Regions from separate parts of the Pseudomonas sp. FP2338 genome, predicted to be linked through region 2. Evidence: predicted binding sites of a transcription regulator. Region 2 holds the regulator's gene; each other region holds the start of a gene.
What was found. The regulator FliA, encoded in region 2, starts transcription of late flagellar genes. The targets are predictions, from matches to a motif close to CTAAAGTTTNNNNNNNNNNNGCCGNTAA.

Region 1 (5,824 bases), 1.8 Mb from region 2:
TGGAGGCGCAGTGGCTGGAGTTCGAGCTGACCGAAACCGCCGTGATGCGCCGCAGTGACCTGGTCAAGCAGACCATGGACGCCCTTGGCCGCCTGGGTGTGCGGTTTTCCCTGGACGATTTCGGCACCGGTTTTTCCTCGTTCGTGCACCTCAACAGCCTACCGATTGCCTTGCTGAAGATCGACAAGAGCTTCGTCGGCGGCATGGAAGAGCGCGAAGAAAACCGCAAGCTGGTGCACGCCATGATCAACCTGGCCCACAACCTCAACCTGGAAGTGGTCGCCGAGGGTGTGGAAACCCCCGAACAGCTGGCGTTGTTGCGCCTGTTTGGGTGTGATCAGGCCCAGGGTTACCTGATCAGCAAACCGTTGCCGTTGCCGGAACTGGTGGAGTATTTGACGTTCGGCAAGAGCCAGCAGGCTTTACTGGGTTAAATCTTGTAAGCCCAATCAAAAATGTGGGCGCTGGCTTGCCTGCGATAGCGGTAGGCCAGCCAGCCAGTTTGGCAACTGACACACCGCCATCGCAGGCAAGCCAGCTCCCACATTGACCGAGTACATTCTCTAGTCTGGTTGCATGGCCGGGAATTGCGTGTGCACTTCAGGCTCCTGCCGAATCATCCGCTTCATCTTCGCCTCAAACGCCCACGTCAGGCTGACGGCCGCACACGCCAGCCCAAGCGCCAACCCCCACCACACGCCCGTTGGCCCCCAGCCCAGGGTAAAGGCCATCAACCAGGCAGACGGTGCGCCGATCAGCCAATAGCAACCCAGCCCGACCAGGAAGGTGGTCTTGGCGTCCTTCAGCCCGCGAATACAGCCCATGGCAATGGTCTGCACGCCGTCGAACAACTCAAACCACGCCGCCACGGCCAACAGGCTGACCGCCAGCACGATGACGTCGTGGAAAGCCGGGTCGTTATGGTCCAGAAACAGCCCGATAAGCGCATCGGAAAACAGCCACAGCACAACGGCAAACCCCAACATCACCAATGCGCCAAAACCGATTCCGACCCGCCCGGCCATGCGTGCTTGCAGCAATTTACCGGCGCCGTAATGCTGGCCGATGCGCATGGTGATCGCGTAGGACATCCCCGCCGGCACCATGAACGCCACCGAAACGATTTGCAGGGCAATCTGATGCGCTGCCAATTGCGTACTGCCCATGGTGCCCATGCACAGCGCCGCGAAGGCGAACAAGCCGACCTCCACCGCGTAGGTGCCGCCAATCGGCAGGCCCAGGCGCCACAGCTCACGCAGATACTGCATGTTAAGGCGCAACAGGCCCGTGCCGAGCGGGTAGGCCGCGTAAGCGCGGTTGCTGCGGATGTACCACATCAACGCCAGGGCCATGCAGTTGGCGACGATCGCTGTTACCAGGCCGATGCCCATCAAGCCGAGCTTCGGCAGACCGAACATGCCCTCGATCAGCGCATGGTTGAGCAGGTAGTTAATGACGGTGCCGCCCAGGCTGATCACCATCACCGGTGTCGCCTTGCCGATGGCACTGGTAAAGCCGCGCAACGCCATAAAGCTCAGGTAGCCGGGCAGGGCGAACGGCAGGATGGTCAAGAATTGCCCCGCCGCCTGCACGTTGGTTTCGGTCTGGCCAAACATCAGCAGCACCGGCTTGAGGTTCCACAGCAGCAAACCGGCCACCAACGCCATCAGCCAGGCGAGCCAGAGCCCGGCCTGGGTCAGGCGCGTGGCGCCTTCGATGTCGCCGGCACCATGGCGGATGGCGACCAGCGTGCCGACGGCGGCAATCACGCCGATACAGAAAATCGCCACGAACGAATAACTCGCCGCGCCCAGGCCACCACCGGCCAGGGCTTCGGGGCTCAGGCGGGCCATCATCAGGGTGTCGGTCAGCACCATCAGCATGTGCGCCAACTGTGAGGCAATCAACGGCCCTGACAGCCGCAGAATGGCCCAGAGTTCAGTACGCACCGGATGTTGCATGATCATCACGCTCAAAAAGTCAGAGGTTGGGGAAAGGGTTGATTCTCGGCGCTCTTGAGGCATTACACAAAAGGATAAAAGCGATCACTTGCATGATTAAAACTCATGCTAGGGTTGGATATTGCTCTGAGGAGGTTCTTCCATGCCACGTCGTCTGCCTCCGCTGTATGCCTTGCGCGCCTTTGAAGCCGCCTCCCGGCACAACTCATTCACCCGTGCGGCCGATGAGCTTTCCATTACGCAAAGTGCGGTCAGCCGGCATATCCGCACGCTCGAAGAGCACTTCGCCTGCCGCCTGTTTCAGCGCAGTGGCCGCAACCTGCAGCTCACCGAAGCGGCGCGTCTGCTGTTGCCCGGCGTGCGCGAAGGCTTCGCGGCGCTGGAGCGCGCCTGCCACACCCTGAACGCCGAAGACGACATCCTGCGCATGAAGGCGCCGCCGACCCTGACCATGCGCTGGTTGCTGGCGCGGCTCAGCCGTTTCCGCGCCTTGCAGCCGGGCAATGAGGTGCAACTGACCAGCGCATGGATGAGCGTGGATGAAGTGGACTTCAACCAGGAACCTTTCGACTGCGCTGTATTGCTGAGCTACGGGCACTTCCCGGCAGATTGGGAGGCCTGCTACCTGTTCCCCGAATTACTGATCCCGGTGGGCGCGCCCAACTTGCTCAATGACGGCCCCTGGGATGTCCGGCGCCTGGCAAGCGCCGAGTTGCTGCACCCCACGCCCGACCGCCGTGACTGGCGCAATTGGCTCGAGCGCATGGGGTTGTCGTCCCAGGTGTCGCTCAAGGGCGGGCAGGTGTTCGATACCTTGGAGTTGGGCATGATCGCCGCCGCGCGGGGTTATGGCGTGTCCATGGGCGATTTGCTGATGGTGGCCGAAGAGGTGGCCCAGGGCCGCTTGAGCCTGCCGTGGCCGACGGCGGTAGCCAGTGGGGAAAATTACTACCTGGTGTGGCCGAAAACCCGCCCCGGTGGTGAGCGCTTGCGGCGATTGGCGGAGTTTCTTCAAGGCGAAGTCAACGCCATGGAATTGCCCCAGGTCGAACGCCTTGCCTAGCCTTATGTGCAATCGTTTGCGCGATACCCCTGTGAATCGCTCAAGTATTGCCCGCGCTTGCCGAATAAGGTGTGCTGGAACCCCCATTTTCCAGCGTTTCCCACCCGATAATTTGCCGAGCTGCGCTAAGAGATCAGGATGATCCTGGCCCCGGCCAGGAGCTGTCATGTCTCAACCTCGCGCTCGGATCGCCTCTCAGTTAGGCCTTGCCTTGGCCGTTATTTTAGCGGTCGTCATCAGCGGCAGTACGGTGTTTGCCCTGCGTTCCCTCGACTCGGCCAACCTCGACATCCGCGAGGAACACCTGGCCAGCGAGGCCCGCTTGCTGGCCGACCAACTCAACACCTTCCACAGCACCTTGCGCGAGAGCACTCAGCGATTGAGCGGGCTGTTTGAAAAGCGCTTTGGCGCCGGCTTGAGCGTGCGCGCGGATCAACAGGTTGCGGTGGCCGGTGTGCAGACCCCAAGCCTGCTCCTGGGCGATGAGGTGTTGAACAACAACTTCGCAGAGGTGGACGAGTTCAAGCAGATGTCCGGCGGCGTGGCCACGGTGTTTGTGCGCAGTGGCGAAGACTTCATCCGCATCAGCACCTCCCTGACCAAACAAGACGGCAACCGCGCCATCGGGACTGTGCTGGATCACCAGCATCCGGCTTACCAGCGCCTTTTGGCCGGGCAGAATTACATTGGGCGGGCGGTGTTGTTTGATCGTGCCTACATGACCCAGTACAGCCCCGTGCGCGATGCCGCTGGCAAGGTGATCGCCGTGTTGTTTATCGGCTTTGATTACACCGACGAGCAAAAGGCCCAGTTCGACAACCTCAAACGCTTCCGTATCGGCCACACCGGCTCGCTCGCCTTGTTGGACGAACAGAAGCACTGGCTGGTGCCACCGGCCGGTGTGCAGGCGTTGGACCAGGCAGTCCCGGTGATGCTTGATCTGGCCAAGAACCCAGGCAAAGGCCGCTTCTGGAGCGACAAGGACGAAGATTTCTACAGCGTTGCGGTGCCGTTCGAAGGCGGGCCGTGGTCGGTGGTGGCGAGTATGCCGAAGTCCGAAATACGTGCAGTCACTTGGGCGGTCGGTATTCGCCTGGTGATCGGCAGCGTGCTGGCGATGTTGCTGGCAGTAGGCGCGGCGGTGTGGTTGCTGCGCAGAAAATTGCAGCCTTTGAGCGACTTGGTACGCCAGGCCGAAGCCTTGGGCGCCGGCGATTTGAGCGCTCGCTTGAATGTGTCCAGCCATGACGAAATCGGCCAGTTGGCGAGCAGCTTCAACCAGATGGGTGAGGCGCTGTCGACCATGGTCTCGCACATCCGTAAAGCGGCCGAAGAGGTCAACAGCCGAGCCCAGGCGTTGTCCGGCCTGTCGGGTGGGGCCTATGAGGGCATGGAGCAGCAGTCCGGCGAAATCACCAGCATGGCAGGCGCAGTGGAAGAGTTCAGCGCCACCTCGCTGAACATCGCCGACAACATGGGCAATACCGAGCGACTGGCCCAGGAAAACGCCCAGCAGACGCGTATTGGCCGCACCTCGATGCAAGAGGCGTCGTCGTCGTTGGAGCATATCGCCACCGCCCTGAACAGCACGGCCACGGTGATCAACACCTTGGGCCAGCGCTCCCAGGAAATTGGCGGGATCGTCGGCGTGATCACCTCGATTGCCGAGCAAACCAACCTGCTGGCGCTCAACGCCGCCATCGAGGCGGCGCGGGCCGGTGAACAAGGCCGGGGCTTCGCGGTGGTTGCCGACGAAGTGCGCAACCTGGCCTCGCGCACGCGCCAGGCCACCGACGAAATCTCGGTGATGATCCAAAGCATCCAGCAGGAAACCGGCAACGCCATCAGCACCATGGAACACGGCAACGTGTTGATGCAGGAAGGCCTGTCGCGCAACGCTGACGTGGCCTCGGCCCTGGCGCGCATCGACGAGCAAAGCCGTTCGGCAGGCCAGCAATTTGCTGCCATCACCACTGCGACCCAGGAGCAGAGCAGCACGGCCAACGTGCTGAGCAGCAACCTGCAGAGCATTGCCCTGGCCAACAGCGAACAGCGCGAAGTGGTGTCGAACCTGGCCATTACCGCCAAGGAACTGGAAACCCTGGCGGCCGGCTTGCGGCACGAGGTTGACCGTTTTCGTTAAGGCTTAATGCTCGCCCAGGCCTGGGTCCACGCGCTTGCCGATGTCCTTGAGGCGCGCCAGTTGGTCGACCATCCCCGGTGCCTCGTCCATGCTGGTGACGAAGGTCCACAGGTAGGTCATGACCGCGTAGATGTGGCCGGCCTTGACCGCCGGCGACAAAGCCAGCTGGCTGATCGCGACCACAAACAGCAGGGCTGCCAGCGTGCCGAGAAACAGGTACGCGGCGGCCTCGCGGTCGGACAGCCAGATGCGCAGGCGTGACAGCACCTGGTAGTGGCGACGCAAGGTGGGTGCGCCGACTTTTTCCACCAGGCCGATTTCCTTCTCCAGGCGATCATTCAGGCGCTCATGCAGCTCCTGGTTGCGCTGGGCAAAGCGTGGCAACAGCGTCACACACAGCAGCAGGGCGGCCAGGCACGCCAGGCCGACCCACGGCTCAATCACGATCAGCATCACCGCCGCGCCGATAATCGAGACCAGCGCCGTGGCGATAATCGGCACGTGTTTTTCAAAGAAGTCGACGAATTCGCGCGCAAGCACCACCCGCGCGGCGGATTTTGAGGTGCTGTGATTCTGCTGGCGCTGGTTGAGAATCACCGGCACCGCAAGGTCGGCGTAGATTCGCGTGAAGGTGCGCGTATCCAGCGCGCGCCGCGC
Region 2 (5,824 bases):
CCATCAGCGCCAGGCTCAACGCTGGCAGGCGCGGCACTGGCCGCAGGTGCGGCCGCAATGGCGGCGACTTCCGGCAAGGCTTCGGCGGCAAACGTGCCCTTGCCATGCAGTTGGTCGAGCAGCGCTTCGAATTCGTCGTCGGTAATGTCGGTGCTTGCAGGCGCAGCAGGCGCTGCCGGCTCGGCGGCAGGCGCCACGGCGTCCGGCGCGAACTGGCCTTTACCGTGCAACTGGTCGAGCAGCGATTCGAATTCTGCGTCGGTAATGTCTTCGCTGGTCGGCACGGCAGGCGCAGTCGCCGCTTGCGGTGCTTCAGCTTCGGCCTTCACCGCGCTCAGGGAGTTGAGCAGCTGTTCGAACTCGCTGTCGGTCACATCCGGCTCGGCTTCAAACACAGGCTCAGGCGCGGCTACCGGCGCAACTGACGTATCGGCAGGTTCGGCCAGACGCGCCAGCGCAGCCAACAGCTCCGGCGTGGCGGCCGTGATCGGCGCACGTTCGCGCACCTCGCTGAACATGCCGTTGACCGCATCCAATGCTTCGAGAATCACGTCCATCAGTTCCGAGTCGACGTGACGCTCACCCTTGCGCAGGATGTCGAACACGTTCTCGGCGATGTGACAGCACTCCACCAGCTCATGGAGCTGGAGGAAGCCGGCGCCCCCTTTTACAGTGTGAAAACCGCGAAAAATTGCATTGAGCAGGTTCGCATCATCCGGTCGGCTTTCCAGCTCGACCAGTTGTTCGGACAGTTGCTCTAAAATTTCGCCGGCCTCTACAAGGAAATCCTGAAGGATTTCTTCATCGGCGCCGAAGCTCATGTGGGTGCTCCTTAGAAGCCTAAACTGGATAACAGGTCATCTACGTCATCCTGACCTGACACAACGTCTTCACGTTTATCGGCATGAATCTGCGGACCTTCACCCTTGGCGAGATGTTTTTGTGGATCTTTTTCCGAGAGGATCGCTGCGCGGTCATGTTCGATGCCGGCAAAACGGTCGACCTGGCCGGCCATGAGCACCAATTTGAGCAGGTTGCTTTCCACTTCGGTGACCAGTTGGGTCACGCGCTTGATCACCTGACCGGTGAGGTCCTGGTAATCCTGGGCCAGCAGAATGTCATTGAGGTTGCTGGCCACCGTGCGGTTTTCCTGTTCGCTGCGCGACAGAAAAGCGTCGACCCGACGCGCCAACTCACGAAACTCCTCAGCCCCCACTTCGCGGCGCATGAAGCGGCCCCAGTCAACGCTGAGCGCTTGTGCTTCGGTGGCCATGCCATTGACCAACGGCGTGGCGTTTTCCACCAGGTCCATGGTGCGGTTGGCCGCCGCCTCGGTCAGCCTGACCACATAGGACAGGCGTTCGGTGGCGTCAGTGATCTGCGAGATTTCTTCGGCCTGGGGCATGTGCGGGTCAATCTGAAAATTGACGATTGCACTGTGCAGCTCGCGTGTGAGCTTGCCCACTTCCTGATACAGGCCGCGGTCACGGGTCTGGTTAAGCTCATGGATCAACTGCACCGCGTCGCCGAACTGGCCTTTTTCAAGGCTGTCGACCAACTGGTGAGCATGTTTTTTCAGGGTCGATTCAAAATCGCCCTGTGACGTTTCTTTATGCTCCATAGCTCCCCCGTGGTGATATCAGCCGTGGATGCGTTCGAAGATTTTTTCGATCTTCTCTTTCAAGGCCAACGCCGTGAATGGCTTGACCACGTAACCGTTAACCCCGGCTTGGGCGGCTTCGATGATCTGTTCACGCTTGGCTTCGGCGGTCACCATCAACACAGGCAAGCTGCGCAGTTTTTCATCGGCGCGCACGTGACGCAGCAAGTCGATGCCGGTCATGCCCGGCATGTTCCAGTCGGTTACCAGAAAGTCGATGCTCCCGCTGTTGAGGATCGGAATCGCCGTCAGGCCGTCATCCGCCTCGACCGTGTTGGTGAACCCAAGGTCACGCAACAGGTTTTTTATGATCCGCCGCATCGTTGAGAAGTCATCAACGATGAGGATTTTCATGTTCTTGTCCAATTCGACCTCCAAGCAGTCTTAAACGCGCCCAGCACCTGGACGCGCCATTTCAATCAACAGGCGTTACACAAAAAGGACTGCCCAGGGCACCACGGCACGAACCCGCGAAAGCGTGAAGCCTTCGCGGTAGCGTCTGCAGTGTCCCCACACTGCCTGTCAGCGCGCGCGCCACTCTCCCAATCGCCCCCGCAAGCGGGCTGCGCACTGGCTATGCAGCTGGCTGACACGCGATTCGCTGACCCCCAGGACCTCACCGATTTCCTTGAGGTTCAGCTCTTCGTCGTAGTACAGCGCCAACACCAGTCGCTCACGCTCCGGCAAATTGGCAATCGCCTCCGCCAACGCGCCCTGGAAACGTTCGTCTTCCAGGTCGCGCGACGGTTCGAGATGTGCACTCGCGCCGTCCTCGTGCAGCCCTTCGTGTTCGCCGTCCTGCAAAAGGTCGTCGAAACTGAACAGGCGGCTGCCCAAGGTATCGTTCAAAATCCCGTAGTAATCGTCGAGACTCAATTGGAGTTCGGCCGCAACTTCGTGATCTTTAGCGTCACGACCGGTTTTTGCTTCAATTGCGCGAATTGCGTCACTGACCATGCGCGTATTGCGGTGTACCGAACGCGGCGCCCAATCCCCTTTACGCACTTCATCGAGCATCGCCCCTCGAATGCGGATACCCGCATACGTCTCGAAACTCGCGCCCTTGCTCGCGTCGTATTTGGTCGACACTTCGAGCAGGCCGATCATGCCGGCCTGGATCAAGTCCTCAACCTGCACACTGGCAGGCAGGCGTGCCAGCAAGTGATAGGCAATGCGCTTGACCAAGGGCGCATAGCGCTCGATCAGTTCGCCCTGGCTGTCACGTGCCGACTTTTTGTAAAGGTTGTAGCCGCTGGATGTCATAGCACCGGTCCTGCGCTCGTCTGATGCACCAATCGCTCGACGAAAAACTCCAGATGCCCCCGAGGGTTGGCAGGCAACGGCCAAGTATCGACCTTCTGGGCAATAGCCTTGAACGCCAGTGCGCACTTCGAACGAGGGAACGCTTCATAGACTGCACGCTGCTTTTGCACAGCCTTGCGCACACACTCGTCATAGGGAACTGCGCCCACGTATTGTAAGGCGACATCGAGAAAGCGATCCGTGACCTTGGTCAACTTGGCGAACAGATTCCGCCCTTCCTGCGGGCTTTGGGCCATGTTGGCCAGCACGCGGAAGCGGTTCATGCCGTAGTCACGGTTCAGCAGCTTGATCAGGGCATAGGCGTCGGTGATGGAGGTGGGTTCATCGCACACCACCAGCAGCACTTCTTGCGCTGCGCGCACGAAGCTGACCACCGACTCGCCGATGCCGGCGGCGGTGTCGATCACCAGCACGTCGAGGTTGTCGCCGATATCGCTGAACGCCTGGATCAGGCCGGCATGCTGCGCCGGGCTCAGATGCACCATGCTCTGGGTGCCTGAGGCGGCCGGCACGATGCGAATGCCACCGGGGCCTTGCAGCAGCACATCGCGCAGCTCACAACGGCCTTCGATCACATCGGCAAGGGTGTGTTTGGGTGTCAGCCCCAGCAGAACGTCCACGTTCGCCAGGCCCAGGTCAGCATCCAGCAGCATGACGCGACGGCCAAGCTCTGCCAGGGCCAGGGACAAATTCACTGACACGTTAGTTTTCCCGACGCCACCTTTGCCGCCGGTCACCGCGATCACCTGTACGGGATGCATGCTGCCCATTTTATTTCTTTACCTTGTCTTGCTTAGACGCAGGCTACATGGCTTGGCCGCGTGAATCGCTTGCAGACCATCGATGTAGATACATTTCACGGTGTTCATCCTGCCTCACCCCACCCGCTTAGCCGGGTTGTGGTAAAGGTCGGCGAACATGTCGGCCATCGCTTCCTCGCTAGGCTCTTCTTGCATTTGCACGCTGACAGCACGGCTGACCAACTGATGACGGCGCGGCAGATGTAAATCATCCGGGATCCGCGGCCCGTCGGTCAGGTAAGCAACCGGTAACTCATGACTGATCGCCAGGCTCAACACCTCGCCCAGGCTCGCCGTTTCGTCGAGCTTGGTGAGGATGCAACCGGCCAGGCCGCAGCGTTTGTAACTATGGTACGCAGCGGTAAGAACCTGTTTCTGGCTGGTGGTTGCAAGCACCAGGTAATTTTTCGACTTGATGCCACGCCCGGCCAGGCTTTCGAGCTGCATGCGCAGTGCCGGGTCGCTGGCTTGCAGGCCGGCCGTGTCGATCAACACCACGCGCTTGCGCAGCAGCGGGTCGAGCGCATTGGCCAGGGACTGGCCCGGGTCGACGTGGGTCACCGTCACATTGAGGATGCGGCCCAGGGTCTTGAGCTGCTCCTGGGCGCCGATGCGGTAGCTGTCCATGCTCACCAACGCGATGTTCTGCGCGCCGTACTTGAGCACATAACGGGCGGCCAGTTTGGCCAGGGTGGTGGTCTTGCCCATGCCGGCCGGGCCGACCATGGCAATCACGCCGCCCTCTTCCAGCGGTTCGATTTCCGGGGTGACGATCATGCGCGCCAAGTGCGCCAGCAACATGCGCCAGGCTTGGCGTGGTTCTTCGACTTCAGCCGTCAGAGCGAGCAAATCGCGCGACAACGGGCCGGACAGGCCGATGCGTTGCAGGCGGCGCCACAGGTTGGCCTGTTGCGGTTTGCTGCCTTGCAGCTGCGTCCACGCCAACGAGCCCAGCTGCACTTCGAGCAGCTCACGCAGGCCATTGAGTTCAAAACGCATCGAGTCGAGCGCGCGCTGGTCGACAGCGGCGGCCGGGGCTGGCGCTGCAGGGCGCGGCGGTTCTTTGAAGGTCGGTTCTACCAACGGCTCGGCGGCGGTCAGCGGCAAGCCGGCGAACAATTGGCGATTGGTGCTGGCATCGCTGTCGCCACGCATGCTCAATTCAGCCTGGGCCGAGACAATGCGCGAAGCGGTTTTGCGCAGCTCGTCTTCGAGTTCCATGTTCGGCACGCGCGGCGCCAGCGCCGATGGGGTGTAATCCAGGGCAGCCGTCAGCTCGACACCGCCGGCAATGCGACGGTTTCCAATAATCGCGGCATCGGCGCCCAGCTCATCACGTACCAGTTTCATGGCCTGACGCATATCGGCGGCGAAAAAACGCTTAACTTGCATAACCCACTACCTCAGCCGTTGGGCCCTACTGTCGCGACGATAGTCACTTGCTTATTGTCAGGAATTTCCTGATAAGCCAAAACGTGCAAATTCGGAACTGCCAGGCGACCAAACCGCGACAACATCGCTCGAACCGGGCCTGCCACCAGCAGAATCACCGGGTGGCCCGCCATTTCCTGACGCTGGGCGGCTTCGATCAACGAACGCTGCAATTTCTCAGCCATGCTTGGCTCCAGCAGAACGCCCTCTTCCTGGCCAAGTCCGGCCTTCTGAATACTATTGAGCAATATTTGTTCCAACCTTGGTTCCAAGGTGATAACAGGCAGCTCAGACTCAATGCCTACAATGCTTTGCACGATGGCACGGGACAACCCGACACGCACCGCAGCCACCAAAGCGGCAGTATCTTGACTCTTGGCGGCATTGTTGGCGATGGCCTCGGCAATGCTGCGAATGTCGCGCACCGGCACCTGTTCGGCGAGCAAGGCTTGCAGCACCTTGAGCAACTGCGACAGCGACAGTACGCCGGGCACCAGTTCTTCGGCCAGTTTTGGCGAGGCTTTGGCCAGCAACCCCATCAATTGCTGGACTTCCTCGTGGCCGATCAGCTCGTGGGAGTGCTTGTACAGGATCTGGTTGAGGTGGGTGG
Region 3 (5,824 bases), 370 kb from region 2:
ATGGTCATCGAAAGCTGGCTCAATGAGCAGGCGGACGCCAAGCAGCGTGGCGTGGTGTTCAGCGGTTACATGATCGCGTCTTATCTCGGGCTGGTGCTGGGTCAGTTGATCCTGGTCATGCACCCTGAGCTTGGCCTTGAGTTGCTCATGCTGGTGGCGTTGTGCTTTGCCTTGTGCCTGGTGCCGGTGGCCATGACCCGACGTATTCACCCGGCGCCGCTGCACCCGGCGCCCATGGAGCCGCGCTTCTTTATCAAGCGTGTGCCGCAGTCGCTGAGCACGGTGCTGGGCGCGGGGCTGATCGTCGGCTCGTTCTACGGCCTGGCGCCGCTGTATGCCTCGCAGCAAGGCTTGAGCACCGAGCAAGTCGGTCTGTTTATGGGTAGCTGCATTTTTGCCGGTCTGTTGGTGCAGTGGCCATTGGGCTGGTTGTCGGACCGCTATGACCGCGCTTTGCTGATTCGCTGCTTTGCCTTGTGCCTGGCGGTGGCGGCGTTGCCGTTGGCCGTAATGACCCAGGTGCCGCTGGAAGTACTGTTCGTGGCCGGCTTCCTGTGTTCCCTGGTGCAGTTCTGCCTGTATCCCTTGGCGGTGGCGTTCTCCAATGACCATGTGGAAGGTGATCGCCGCGTGTCGCTGACGGCCATGTTGCTGGTGACCTACGGCATCGGCGCGAGTGTCGGGCCGCTGTTGGCGGGTGTGGTGATGAAGCTGTTCGGCAGCCACATGCTGTATGCGTTTTTCAGCCTGTGTGCATTGATCCTGGTATGGCGGATCCGGCCGAAGGCGGTGACCAACCTGCATCAGGTGGACGATGCGCCGCTGCATCACGTGGCGATGCCTGACAGTATGTCCAGCTCGCCGCTGGTGGCGTGCCTCGACCCGCGGGTGGATGAGGCGGTGGTGCAGGAGCAAATGCAGAGCATCGTGCCTGAGCCGGAACCTGAAACCGAAACTGACCCGCAACAACCTGCGGATGAACCCGCTTTTGAAGGGCCGCCGGAGCCTCTGGGGCCGGACGAGCATCCTCATGACTTGAGCAGGGCGCGCCCCTGAAAGCAAAAACGGGCAGATCCCATCAGGATCTGCCCGTTTTTATTGACGCGGCCTTTAAGGTTTAAAAGTCGTCGTCCTTGTCAAAGCGCCGCGCTTCGCGCTGCAGCTGGTACACAAAACGTTCAACCTGGCGCTGTACCAAGCCGCTCATATTGTGAAAGCGCACGCCGGCGAAGGTGGTGTTGATCTTGTCTTCGAAGTGCAGGTAACGCAGTTCCACCGAGGTGGTCATGCTGCCGAAGGGCAGGGCGGCGATAAAGCGGTCATAGACCTGGCCCAGTTGCAGGCGATCGGCGATGTCGCCTTCAAAACGCAGCTTGCAGCCGGTGGCGGAGATGTCCAGCAGCTTGCCGCTGATCGGTGCCTTGAGCTTTTCGCCACCCAGCTCGATGCTGACCAGTTGGGCCAGCTTCAATGCGGCGCGAAAGGCATTGCGACGCTGATGGTAGACCACCTCGTCGGGCATGCTGCCGGTGTAGATGCGGTGGCCGCCTTTTTCACTGATGGTCAGCGTGCCGTTGCTTTCCCAGGCGATTCGCACGCCATCATGGAAACCTTCAATGCGGAACGGTTCGCCATTCTCAAGGTAGCGTTCACCGTCGCGGGGGATCATTTCGTCGAGGGCGAGCGTTTTGCTGTCCCGATCAATATCCACCAGATAGCTTTGGAACCGCTGGCTGCGTTCATGAAAAGTGATGATCAGCGGGTCATGGCTTTCTTGCAGCATCCGCAACGTGCTGGCGATTTCCAGAGGCGTGGTGAGCACCTTGGGTGGCTGCGGAGCATCTTCCGCATTAAGGGCGTTGAACACGGTTCTTCCATCTCCAGGCAAAATACGACTACACGCAAGAACCGGCATTTTGCCAGTATGTAACGCGCCTTGGATAGGGCGCGCTGTAAACCGGTGTCAGGCTTGGCTGCGGGTGCTTGGCTTGACCAGGCGCGAGGTGGAACCCTGGGCGTTGTACAGAGCTGGAGGCTCTCCGCCGTGGAGTATGCGCAACTGGTTGGCGGTCGTAGCCTGCTGCAGCTGGATCGACTGGCCGTTGAGCAGGTTGGCTTCCTGGCACTGGGCCAGCAATTGATTGAGTGCGGTGCTCTGCGCCAGCAACTGATCGCCTACCGAGGAGTGGCTGGCCAGTTGTGCCAGGCCGTCATGATCAGCCGGCAGGCCGAGGCTGATGAGAATTTCGCTGCGCTTCTTGCCATGCTGCTCCAGCAGCACGATCAGCGACTGTTTGCGCGCCAGGATTTCTTCCAGCAAGCGCATATCCCGGCCATAGAGGGCCAGGGATTCTTCTTTGAGCAGCTCGAGCAAAAGTTGCGTCGGCGCCAGATCATCAATGATCAGTTCAAGCAAATGTTCGTCGTGGTGCATGGCTGGCCTTGGGTTTTAAGCGTCCACAAGCCCTGCGCAGGCCTTTGCCTAGCGCTCGGCTTCGAAGTTAAGCAGCTTGCTGGCTACACGGTTGCTGTCGACTTTATAGCTGCCATCAGCGATTGCCTGCTTCAATTCGGCCACGCGGGCTTTATTGACAACGGGTTGATCGCGCAACGAGTCAGTGACCTTCTGCAACTGTTGAGCCTCATTGCTCAGGTGTACCGATTCCCCGCTCTGGCTGGCGCTGGCCTGTTCTGCCTTGGCGGCAGGTGCTGGCTGGGACTTGGCTTCTACGCCGTCCTTTGCCCCGCTGGTGCGCGTATTGCCCGGCAAAGCCTGGGTGTTATTTAAACGACTGAAATCAATGACCATGTTAAAAAAACCTCTGGGTATTTGGACGCTTGCCATGTTTTCGGCCATACCCGGACAAACTTTAGGCCCGATTGACAATAAACCTGTACAGGTCGACATCCCACGCACAGTGTAGGAAAACCTGGCGTTTCACACCAGTGATCTATAGTGCCACCTCGACCTGGCCCGGCGCCGTCACCTGCGCCTTGATCACACGGTTGGAATTGAGGTTCTTGACCCGGATCTGCTCGCTCATCCCGCCATTGGACAGCGCCTCGCCCGGCATTTTTACCGTCAGCCCGCCGCTGCTGGCGGAAATCACCACCTGGTCGCCTTTGCGAATCACCTCAGCCTGTTCCAGATGCACCAGCGTAATGACCTGGTCGGTGACCATTGGTCGGGTCAGTTTCTGCCCGATGGCTTGGTCCACAGCGGTGAGGTAGCCCTGGTTGATCAGGCTGATGTCGCGTTCACGCAGGGCCACGTCTTCAAAACCAATGATGCCGGTGCGTTTGAGCGGGCGCGTGACGACCACTACGTCGCGGAACAGTTTGACCTGCGCCGGCACAAATACGGTCCAGGGTGAGGCGCCCTCGCAGCGCACTTTTACCGTCACGCGGCCGATGGGCTGGGCCGGGCTTTCGAGGCTGGCCGTCAATTCCTTGTCGCACATGGGCATGCGCAGGCGCGGGTCCAGTTGGTTGACCTGGATTTCGTAACGCCCCGGTGTTTGGGTGGTCGCCAGATAATCTTCTACAGTGAACTCAAGAAAGCCTTGGGTGACGCCGATAAGGAGATCAGGCAAGGTGACATTATCTGCGCGAGCCGTGGTGCCCGAGCCCAAGGCAAGCAAAGCCATCGTTGCGCAGAGCAATCTGCGATACCGTGGGATGCGTCGGAAAACTGTCGTTTTAAGGTTCATAGACCAATAAATAGCAAAGCCCGTGCCGTTTAGTGTTGGGTGAGCGTCGTTGCCCTTGTAGGTATAGCCAAAGGTTTTAGCGTAGGAGTCAAGGCATGGCAGGAGTAATGGACTCAGTAAACCAGCGCACACAGCTGGTAGGGCAGAATCGCCTGGAACTGTTGCTTTTTCGCCTGGACGGCAAGCAGCTGTACGGCATCAATGTGTTTAAAGTGCGGGAGGTGCTGCAGTGCCCCAAGCTGACCATATTGCCTAAATCCAGCCCGGTGGTCTGCGGCGTAGCGAATATCCGAGGCGCGACCATTCCGATTCTCGACCTGGCCATGGCCACCGGTTCCTCGGGGTTGCAGGACCGCGAAAGCCCCTTTGTGATCATCACCGAATACAACACCAAGACCCAGGGTTTCCTGGTGCGCTCGGTGGAACGCATCGTTAACATGAACTGGGAGGAGATCCATCCGCCGCCCAAGGGCACCGGACGCGATCACTACCTCACGGCGGTGACGCGGGTCGACAACCAATTGGTCGAAATCATCGACGTGGAAAAGATCCTCGCCGAAGTCGCCCCCACCTCGGAAACCATTTCGGTTGGCGTAGTAGACGCCGAAACTGCGCACAAGGCAGTGTCACTGCGTGTGCTGACGGTGGATGACTCCTCGGTGGCGCGCAAGCAGGTCAGCCGTTGCCTGCAAACCGTCGGTGTGGAAGTGGTGGCCTTGAACGATGGTCGCCAGGCCTTGGATTACCTGCGCAAGCTGGTGGACGAAGGCAAGAAGCCGGAAGAAGAGTTCCTGATGATGATCTCCGACATTGAAATGCCGGAAATGGACGGCTACACCCTCACGGCCGAGATACGTAACGACCCACGCATGCAAAAATTGCATATCATCCTGCATACTTCCTTGTCGGGCGTATTCAATCAGGCGATGGTCAAGAAAGTCGGTGCTGATGACTTCCTGGCCAAATTCCGCCCTGATGACCTGGCATCCCGGGTAGTCGACCGGATCAAGGCAGCAGATCACGGCTAGGGGGATTTCCTCCTGGCGGTCACACGATTTAAGAGGCGGTATCAGTGTCTACGGGTAATTTGGATTTCGAACAGTTCCGGGTCTTCCTGGAAAAAGCCTGTGGCATATTGCTCGGTGAAAACAAGCAGTACCTGGTATCCAGCCGTCTCAACAAACTGATGGAGCAGCAGGGCATCAAGTCCCTGGGCGAGTTGGTGCAGCGCATCCAGGGCCAGCCGCGCAGTGGGCTTAAGGAAATGGTGGTAGATGCCATGACCACCAACGAAACCTTGTGGTTTCGGGATACCTACCCCTTTGAAGTGCTCAAGAACAAAGTGCTGCCGGAGGCCATCAAGGCCAGCCCCGGCCAGCGCCTGCGCATCTGGTCGGCCGCCTGTTCTTCGGGGCAGGAACCGTACTCGATCTCGATGTCGATCGATGAGTTCGAGCGCACGAACATGGGCCAATTGAAGGCCGGCGCGCAAATTGTCGCCACCGATTTGTCCGGCACCATGCTCACCAATTGCAAAACCGGCGAGTACGACAGCCTGGCCCTGGGCCGTGGTTTGTCCCAGGAGCGCCTGCAACGCTTCTTCGACCCCAAAGGGGCCGGGCGTTGGGCGGTCAAGGCACCGATCAAGAGCCGCGTGGAGTTTCGCTCGTTCAACCTGCTCGACAGCTATGCCAGCCTCGGCAAGTTCGACATGGTGTTCTGCCGCAATGTGCTGATCTACTTCTCGGCAGAGGTGAAGAAGGACATCCTGCTGCGCATTCACGGTACGCTCAAGCGCGGGGGCTACCTGTTTCTTGGCGCGTCCGAAGCGCTCAACGGGCTACCGGACCATTACCAGATGGTGCAATGCAGCCCTGGCATCATTTATCAGGCCAAGTGAAGGTGACTTGAGCATAAAAAAACGGGAAGCCCCGCGAAGGCTTCCCTTTTTTATGTGCGCCAAGCGCCAGTTTTTTACGGGCGGTGGTTAGGGCCTGGGTGTCATTCGGATATTGCCCAGGAAGAGAAGATTGTCCTTGCCGGGGATGCTCCCGTTGAAAATACCCAAATACACAGTTTCGGTTGCAACTGCGGGAAATGTCCCGGTTCCGGTT

Region 1: PSH96_RS28515 (methyl-accepting chemotaxis protein) is a predicted target of FliA. The motif match lies at 3,064-3,091, and genes of this name have one in related genera.
Region 3: flgM (flagellar biosynthesis anti-sigma factor FlgM) is a predicted target of FliA. The motif match lies at 2,847-2,874, and genes of this name have one in related genera.

The regions. Positions count from the first base shown of each region.
Region 1 covers NZ_CP117436.1:6,256,821-6,262,644, reverse strand. Annotated here, with positions in the region: gene PSH96_RS28530 (bifunctional diguanylate cyclase/phosphodiesterase) at 1-434, shown strand, start outside; gene PSH96_RS28525 (NorM family multidrug efflux MATE transporter) at 564-1,967, opposite strand; gene PSH96_RS28520 (LysR substrate-binding domain-containing protein) at 2,104-3,024, shown strand; gene PSH96_RS28515 (methyl-accepting chemotaxis protein) at 3,191-5,167, shown strand; gene PSH96_RS28510 (ABC transporter six-transmembrane domain-containing protein) at 5,171-5,824, opposite strand, start outside.
Region 2 covers NZ_CP117436.1:4,501,086-4,506,909, forward strand. Annotated here, with positions in the region: gene PSH96_RS20270 (chemotaxis protein CheA) at 1-821, opposite strand, end outside; gene PSH96_RS20275 (protein phosphatase CheZ) at 833-1,621, opposite strand; gene PSH96_RS20280 (chemotaxis response regulator CheY) at 1,640-2,014, opposite strand; gene fliA (RNA polymerase sigma factor FliA) at 2,183-2,923, opposite strand; gene fleN (flagellar synthesis regulator FleN) at 2,920-3,753, opposite strand; gene flhF (flagellar biosynthesis protein FlhF) at 3,859-5,175, opposite strand; gene flhA (flagellar biosynthesis protein FlhA) at 5,187-5,824, opposite strand, start outside.
Region 3 covers NZ_CP117436.1:4,867,802-4,873,625, reverse strand. Annotated here, with positions in the region: gene PSH96_RS22000 (MFS transporter) at 1-1,056, shown strand, start outside; gene PSH96_RS21995 (flagellar brake protein) at 1,118-1,867, opposite strand; gene PSH96_RS21990 (flagella synthesis protein FlgN) at 1,964-2,434, opposite strand; gene flgM (flagellar biosynthesis anti-sigma factor FlgM) at 2,483-2,809, opposite strand; gene flgA (flagellar basal body P-ring formation chaperone FlgA) at 2,952-3,710, opposite strand; gene PSH96_RS21975 (chemotaxis protein CheV) at 3,806-4,738, shown strand; gene cheR (protein-glutamate O-methyltransferase CheR) at 4,783-5,610, shown strand; gene PSH96_RS21965 (hypothetical protein) at 5,698-5,824, opposite strand, start outside.